2 regions of the Paraburkholderia sp. BR10936 genome follow, and region 2 is predicted to be linked to the other one. Evidence: riboswitches for the same ligand, from Rfam matches in the RefSeq annotation. Region 2 holds a riboswitch; the other holds the start of a gene.
The links. A riboswitch is a leader RNA that binds a small molecule or an ion and turns the genes downstream of it on or off. The one in region 2 is predicted to bind thiamine pyrophosphate.
Positions count from the first base shown of each region.

Region 1: another riboswitch for thiamine pyrophosphate. It lies ahead of AB4Y36_RS38870 (FAD-dependent oxidoreductase); the one in region 2 lies ahead of thiC (phosphomethylpyrimidine synthase ThiC).

Region 1 is NZ_JBFRCM010000037.1:3,433-7,594, forward strand. It holds gene AB4Y36_RS38865 (ABC transporter ATP-binding protein/permease) at 1-1,596, opposite strand, end outside; TPP riboswitch at 1,908-2,022, shown strand; gene AB4Y36_RS38870 (FAD-dependent oxidoreductase) at 2,287-3,435, shown strand; gene thiS (sulfur carrier protein ThiS) at 3,478-3,675, shown strand; gene AB4Y36_RS38880 (thiazole synthase) at 3,756-4,162, shown strand, end outside.
Region 2 is NZ_JBFRCM010000004.1:116,062-120,223, reverse strand. It holds gene AB4Y36_RS10070 (EamA family transporter) at 1-585, opposite strand, end outside; gene AB4Y36_RS10065 (GreA/GreB family elongation factor) at 1,385-1,792, shown strand; TPP riboswitch at 1,890-2,019, shown strand; gene thiC (phosphomethylpyrimidine synthase ThiC) at 2,124-4,055, shown strand.

The sequences.
Region 1 (4,162 bases), on a different contig from region 2:
CGTCGCTTCGTCGAGGAACAGATAGTCGGGCTTGTGCAGCAGCACGCGCGCGCCCGCAAGGCGTTGCTGCTCGCCCGGCGAGAGCACGCGCGTCCAGTGCGCCGATTCGCCGAGACGATCCACGTACTCTTCGAGGCGGCAGGCGCGCAGCGCTTCGCGGCAATCTTCGTCGCTGTAGTCGTCGGCGGGCGACGGGTAGGTGAGCGCTGCCTTGAGCGTGCCGATGGGCAGATAGCTCTGCTGCGGGATGAACATCATGCGCGCATCGACAGGGGCGTCGATCGAGCCTTCGCCGAAGGGCCAGAGGCCCGCGAGCGCGCGCATCAGCGTGCTCTTGCCTGCGCCCGAGGGGCCGCGCACGAGCCAGCGCGAGCCCGGCTTGATGGCGATGTCGCGCACTTCCGAGAGCGGCGTGCCGTTGGGCAGCGAGAGCTTGAGATGCTCGGTGGCGAGCTCGTTGTTGTCGATGAAGTGCAGGTTGATGCCGCCGTGCTCGGTGGCGGGCGAGACCGATTCCTTCAGACGCGGCGAGTGCACCACACGCACGAATTCGCGCAGACGATTCACGGTAGCGCGCCATTCGACCAGCGTGGAGTAACTGTTGATGAACCACGAGAACGAGTCGCTCACGGTGCCGAACGCCTGCGAGATCTGCATCAGCACGCCGAACGTGAAGGCGCCCGCGAAGTAGCGCGGCGCGGCCACCACGAGCGGGAAGATGATGGCGATCTGGCCGTAGAAGCTCAGCACGAAGGTGAGGCGCTTCGTGTATTTCATCACGCGCCACCAGTTGTCCTTGATGTGCGCGAAGAGGCCCTGCGCGTTGCTGCGCTCGGTGTCCATGCCGTCGTAGAGGGCGATCTGCTCGGCGTTTTCGCGCAGGCGGATCAGGCCGAAGCGGAAGTCCGCTTCTACCTTTTGTTGCTGGTAGTTGATCGACACGAGCGGGTGGCCGACCTTCTGGATCACGAGCGAGCCGAACACGGCATAGAGCGCCGCGGCCCACACCATGTAGCCCGGAATCGCGAGCGGCTGCCCGCCCAGCGTGACGGTGAGCGCGCCCGCGAGCGTCCACAGGATCGTGATGAACGAGATGAGCGTGACGACCGTCGAGAGCAGGTCGAGCGTGAGCGAGAGCGTGGTCGTGGCGAACGACTGGAGGTCGTCGCTGATCCGCTGGTCGGGGTTGTCGGCGAGGCGGTCGCGCTCGATGCGGTAGAACGCGCCCTTGCCGAGCCACTCGTTCAGGAACCGCGTGGTGAGCCACTGACGCCAGCGAAAGCCGAGCATCTGGCGCAGATAGCGGCCATACACCGCGAGGATGATGAAGCCGAACGCCAGTTCGGTGAAGGTCATCAACAGCGGCGGGAAGCGCTTGACGTCCTTGGCCTGCAACGCGTTGTAGAACTCCGCGCTCCAGCCGTTCAGGCGCACGTTGATCCACACGACGAGCAGGTTCATCACGATGATCGCGACGAGCAGGCCCCAGGCGATCCAGCGTTCCTCGGAGACCCAGTAGGGCTTGATCAGGCTCCACGCGGTGATCTTCTGATGCTCGTTCTGATCGGGCGTGGCGCGGGCAGGTTGGTTGGTCATGTGCGTCCTGAAGGTGTGGCGGCCCGCTGGGGGCATGCGCCGCGCGCCGCACGGCGGCAGCGTTGCAGCGATTTTTGCAGCGATTCTGTCGTCGGGCGCTTAAGTGAGTCTTAACGGGCCACAGGCGGAGCCAAAACCGGCGCGAGGCGTGGAGACAAAAGCGCACGCTGGCGCCGCCGTAGCGTGGCGCTCATTGTCTCACCGCGCGGGCTCGCGAGGCGAAAGAGGCGGGTTCAGGGCATTGTGCCAGACCACGCCCCCCGGTTCCGCCGAGGTTTGCGGGCCGCGCGCGTTTTGTGGTCTAATCGTCGTTGACGAAACAGGGGTGCTTCACCGGTATGCCGGGCATGCCGCCAGTGAGGCTGAGAGAAACCCTTTGCACCCGATCCGGGTAATACCGGCGCGGGAAGTTTCCAGAAAGTCTTACCGGAGCGCCCAGCCTGGGTTTTGAAAAGGCGGGGGCGCCAGGATTCCCGCCGGGCTGCGCTTTGGGCGCCTGGGTTCGTATACGCATTCCGTATCGGGCCGTCTGCGCCGCATAGCCTCCACGGTCGGCCTTGCCAGCCGGTTTCGTCCTTGGGTACGTCTGCTGCTGCCGTACGGAAAGGATACGATGACCGCCTATTCTCTTTGTTCCCCGATTCTTATCGCGTTCGCCTTGCCGTTCGCCTTGCGTGACGGAGCGTCGTCATGAGCCGCGCCCGCAACCCTGACGTGGGCAGCGTGCCCGACTTCGCCGTGCTCGGCGGCGGCCTGAGCGGCCGGCTCGTCGCATGGCGTCTGGCCGGCGAGGGCCATCGCGTCGCGCTTTACGAGCGCGGCGGCCCCGAAGGCGGCGAAGCCGCAGCCTGGGTCGCGGCGGCCATGCTCGCGCCGCTCGCGGAGGCTGCCGTCGCCGAAATGCTCATTACCGAGCTGGGCGTCGCATCGCTCGAAACCTGGCCGCGCATTCTGGCCGAGTTGCCGGAGCCCGTGTTCTTCCAGCGCAACGGCACGCTCGTGGTCTGGCATAGCGCCGATCGCACCGAAGCGCCGCTCTTCGAGCGACGCGTGCGCGCCAACGCGCCGCGTTCTCTCGCCGATGCCAACTTCGTCGCGCTCGCCGGTGCGCAGCTCGACGCCGCCGAACCGGCGCTCGCGGGGCGCTTCGCGCGCGGCTGGCTGCTCGAAGGCGAGGGCCAGCTCGACAATCGCCAGGCCCTGGCCGCTCTGGCGGCGGGGCTCGCTGCGCGCGGCGTGGAAACCCACTGGCACACCACGGTCGACGAGGCCAATCGGCCGCCCGCGCGCGTGACGATCGATTGCCGCGGGCTGGGCGCCAAACCTGCGCTGTCGGGGTTGCGCGGCATTCGCGGCGAAGTCGCGCGCGTGCACGCGCCGGGCATCACGCTCACGCGCCCGGTGCGGCTCCTGCATCCGCGCTATCCGCTCTATATCGCGCCCAAGGAACACGATGTCTTCGTGATCGGCGCGACCGAGATCGAAGGCGAGGACCGCTCGCCGGTGAGCGTGCGCTCGGCGCTCGAACTGCTGAGCGCGGCGTTCGCGGTGCATCCGGCGTTCGGCGAGGCGCGCATCCTCGAGTTGAACACGCAGTGCCGCCCGACGCTGCCCGACCACCGCCCGGCGCTCATCTGGGACGGCAAGACCACGCTGCGTGTGAACGGTCTCTATCGGCACGGCTTCATGATCGCGCCGGAAGTCGCCGACGAAGCCGCGCGCTTCGCCCAGGCGCTGCTCGATGCCCGTGTGAGCGATGCCGATTCCTTCGAGTCGCTGCGCCGCGCGTCGCGATGGGGTGACATGCTGCACGCGCAGGGCGCGCACGAGCCGGCCTGACGCTTCACCAGAAATAATCCGCAGTTTGAGAACGTATTTGCCATGGACATTCATATCAACCAGAAGCCGATCACGCTGCCCGAAGGCGCGACTGTCGCCGATGCGCTCACCGCATTCGGCGCGCGTCCGCCGTTCGCCGTCGCGCTGAACGGCGATTTCGTGGCGCGTACCCAGCATGGCGCGCGCTCGCTCCAGGCGGGCGACCGCCTCGACGTCGTGAGCCCCGTGGCCGGCGGCTGAGCCTCGCTCGCCCAGGCCACCGGTCGCGCGCATCGCATACACGGCGAGCGCGTTCACGACACCGCCAAGGATTCCAACCCATGACCACCACAACCACTGCCGACGCGCTCACGCTCTACGGCGAAACCTTAGCGAGCCGCGTGCTGCTCGGCACGTCGCGCTATCCGTCGCTGCAATCGCTCGCCGACTCCATGGCTGCCGCGCACCCCGGCATGATCACCGTCGCGCTGCGCCGCCAGATGAACGAGGGCACCGCCGAGGCCGGCTTCTTCGATCTGCTCAAGCGCCACGGCGTGCCGCTCCTGCCGAACACGGCCGGCTGCCTCACCGTCAACGAGGCGGTGACGACGGCGCACATGGCGCGCGAAGTCTTCGAAACCGACTGGATCAAGCTCGAACTGATCGGCGACGACTACACGCTGCAGCCCGACCCGGTCGGCCTGATCGAGGCCGCGTCGCGCCTCGTGAAGGACGGCTTCAAGGTGCT
Region 2 (4,162 bases):
GACCGTCGTCGAAATGGCGCCGCCCAGGCCGATCTGCAGCGCCGTCGCGACGAAGAGATCGGTCGGCAACGTGAGCTTGCCCGCCAGATGCGCGCCGATTGCCCAGAAGAGCGCGCCGCAGAGAATCGCGAGGCTGCCGCCCGCCGAGCCGGCCGCGGCGCCGCCGTGGCTCAGGATGGCGATGCCGACGAGGCCGAGCGCGACCGCGGCCCATTCGGCCTTTGCCACGCGCCGCCCGGTGACCGCCGAGATCACGGTCGCAAAGAGCGGCACCGTGGCGACCATCACGGCCGCCTTGCCAGTGCCCACGGTACGCATGCCGTAGGCGAGCATGCCGCTCGACAGGCCCACGAGCAGCGTGCCCACCACGCCCGCGTTGCGCACTTCGAGCAGCGTTGGCATGACGGGCCGCCGGCGCATGGCGAAGACGAACAGGCCGATCCCGGCGAGCAGATTGCGCAAGCCGGAAAGCAGGAGCGGCGGGAAAGAATCGAGCGCGACTTTCACGCCGAGATACGTCGAGCCCCAAACGAAGTAGACGACGGCGAGCGAGAGCGCAACGCGCCCGGTGCGCGATTGCGGCAGCCGTACGGCACGCGCGAAACGCCATAGCGCGGCTGCGACCTGCTTGGCCCCGGCGAAAAAAGATTGAGTGTTCACGTGGAAAGGCAAACGGGGAGGCATCGTCAATTCACCGCGGCAGGTGAAAGGCAGGACCGCGGTCGCCCCGGCAGCAAGGTGGCGGGACGTGTGAAGCTCGACGGCATGGTGCAGATGCGCAAAAACGCGAAAAAAAACGGAGTACGAAGGACACCCGGGGACGGGCGAAGCGCATTATGCAACAACGCCGGGTGTTGCGGATGCTTTCAGGATGCTTTATGCGCAGCGATTCGTTGCGTGCGCGTCACAGTGTGAGCGGCGCAAGCGAGGACCGTGGATCGCGCACCATATTGCCGTGTAACGGCCGCGTTGCGCCGCGCTGGGAAGACCGTGCTAGCATGACAAAACCTTTCGCTTAACTTTCACCAACCGGATTTCATACACGCCGCTCGCCATGCTTTCGCTCGTTTCGCGTCCCGTATTCGCCTTGCCGCCGCGTCATTTGCGCGGCGCGTCGGCACGCGTACGCGCCGAGCGCGAGCGAACCGCGCTGTGGCCTCTCGACACCCGAGCGCGCGCCCTAGCTACTCTCTCCGCTCCGCTTTACGCCGCCCGGCGTCCGCACTGAACCGCCTCCCCAACCCATCGGAGCCGGTCGGTCGGGCTCCGGGCCGATCCGTTACACCGCCGTTACGCCCCGCTGCGGCCCGCGCCCGATTGCGCGAGTTCGCTCCCAGCCCTCGCCGTTACCTCGAATCTTTTCTGGATCGCAAGGAAGACTGCCATGTCGAAGAAAATCCGTTACTTCACCGAACTCGATGTCGCCCGCCTCGAAAAATGCGCCGCCGAACCCGGCGCCGCGCCCGCGCGCCAGGCCATGCTCGACGAACTCCTCGAACACGCCGTGATCGTGGAATCGCGCGACATGGCCGCCAACGTCGTGACGATGAACTCGCAGGTCACGCTCGTGGACGAGCGTAACGGCGCATCCCTCACGTACACCGTCGTCTATCCGCATGAGGCGAACGTCGACGCCGGGCGCCTGAACGTGTTCTCACCCGCGGGTCTCGCGCTCCTCGGCGCGAAACGCGGCAACGCCGTGCGCTTCACGACGCCGGGCGGCGCGGTCGAAACGCTGAAGATCGAGCGCATCCTGTTTCAGCCGGAAGCTTCGAAGGATTTCACGCTGTAAGCTCGGCCCATACTACACATCGCGACACCCCGCGCCTGGCACATCGCGCGCGAGATGGCACTTGCCAGATCGTCGCAGCGCGGTGTATCGTTTGGCCTTGCTTACGCGGGGGTCCTGCGTCATGCGCCGCATCGAACGAAAGTCGTGCAGCGTATTTCGCGGGTGAGAAATACCCTTTGAACCTGATCTGGATAATGCCAGCGCAGGGAAGCGTCCGGACTTCGCAACATCGCTCAGCGCCTCACCTCATCACAGCGAAGTCCGTCCACGTTCCGTCTCGTCTCCTGCTAAGCCGCTGTTCCCACTTTGCTTTGCATGGAGAGAGAGACGCATGAACGCGAATCCGAAGTTCATTTCCGCCAACGCGCACGTCGACGAAGCCGCGATCGCGCCGCTGCCCAATTCCCGCAAGATCTACGTGACCGGTTCGCAGCCCGATATCCGCGTGCCGATGCGCGAGATCACGCAGGCGGATACGCCCACGGGCTTCGGCGGCGAGAAGAATCCGCCGATCTACGTCTACGACACCTCGGGTCCGTACACCGACCCTGAAGCGAAGATCGACATTCGTGAGGGCCTGCCTGCGCTGCGTCAGGGCTGGATCGAAAAGCGCGGCGACACCGAAGCGCTGCCGGGCCTCTCCTCCGAATACGGCCGCGAGCGCGCCGCCGACCCCGCGACTGCCGAACTGCGCTTCCCCGGCCTGCACCGCACGCCGCGCCGCGCGAAGGCCGGCAAGAACGTCACGCAGATGCACTACGCGCGTCAGGGCATCATCACGCCGGAGATGGAATACATCGCGATTCGCGAGAACCAGCGCCGCGCCGAGTATCTGGAAAGCCTCAAGGCGAGTGGCCCGAACGGCGCGAAGCTCGCGGCGATGATGGGCCGCCAGCATCCGGGCCAGGCGTTCGGCGCAGCCGCTTTCGGCGAGAACGCGCTCAAGGCAATCACGCCCGAGTTCGTGCGCGACGAAATCGCGCGCGGCCGCGCGATCATTCCGGCGAACATCAACCACCCGGAAAGCGAGCCGATGATCATCGGCCGCAACTTCCTCGTGAAGATCAACGCGAACATCGGCAATTCGGCGGTCACTTCGTCGATCGGCGAAGAAGTCGACAAGATGACGTGGGCGATCCGCTGGGGCGGCGACACGGTCATGGACCTCTCGACCGGCAAGCACATCCACGAAACGCGCGAGTGGATCATCCGCAACTCGCCGGTGCCGATCGGCACGGTGCCGATCTACCAGGCGCTCGAAAAGGTCAACGGCAAAGCCGAAGACCTCACGTGGGAAATGTTCCGCGACACGCTCATCGAGCAGGCCGAACAGGGCGTGGACTACTTCACGATTCACGCGGGCGTGCGTCTGCAATACGTGCCGCTCACCGCGAACCGCATGACGGGCATCGTCTCGCGCGGCGGGTCGATCATGGCCAAGTGGTGTCTCGCACATCACAAGGAGTCCTTCATTTATGAGCATTTCGAAGAGATCTGCGAAATCATGAAGGCATACGACGTGAGCTTCTCGCTCGGCGACGGCCTGCGTCCCGGCTCGATCTACGACGCCAATGACGAAGCGCAACTCGGCGAACTGAAGACGCTTGGCGAGCTCACGCAGATCGCGTGGAAGCACGACGTGCAGGTGATGATCGAAGGCCCGGGCCACGTGCCGATGCAGCTCATCAAGGAGAACATGGATCTCCAGCTCGACTGGTGCAAGGAAGCGCCCTTCTACACGCTCGGGCCGCTCACCACCGACATCGCGCCGGGCTACGACCATATCACCTCGGGCATCGGCGCTGCGATGATTGGCTGGTTCGGCACGGCCATGCTCTGCTATGTGACGCCGAAGGAACACCTGGGCCTGCCCAACAAGGACGACGTGAAGGAAGGCATCATCACGTACAAGCTCGCGGCGCATGCGGCCGATCTCGCGAAGGGTCACCCAGGCGCGCAGGTGCGCGACAACGCACTGTCGAAGGCGCGCTTCGAGTTCCGCTGGGAAGACCAGTTCAACCTCGGCCTCGATCCGGACAAGGCGCGCGAGTTCCACGACGAAACGCTGCCGAAGGACTCGGCCAAGGTCGCGCACTTCTGCTCGATGTGCGGCCCGCACTTCTGCTCGATGAAGATCACCCAGGACGTGCGCGACTTCGCGGCCAGGCAAGGCGTGAGCGACGACGAGGCCCTCAAGAAGGGCATGGAAGTGAAGGCGGTCGAGTTCATCAAGCAAGGCGCCGAAATCTATCAGCGCCAGTAAGCGCTGACTTCGGGCTGACTCAGGGCTCACTACGCCCCGGCGGGCGCTCGCCGCCCGCCGAAACATTTACTAACGATTCCCACAACTCTCTGACAAGCGCACACACC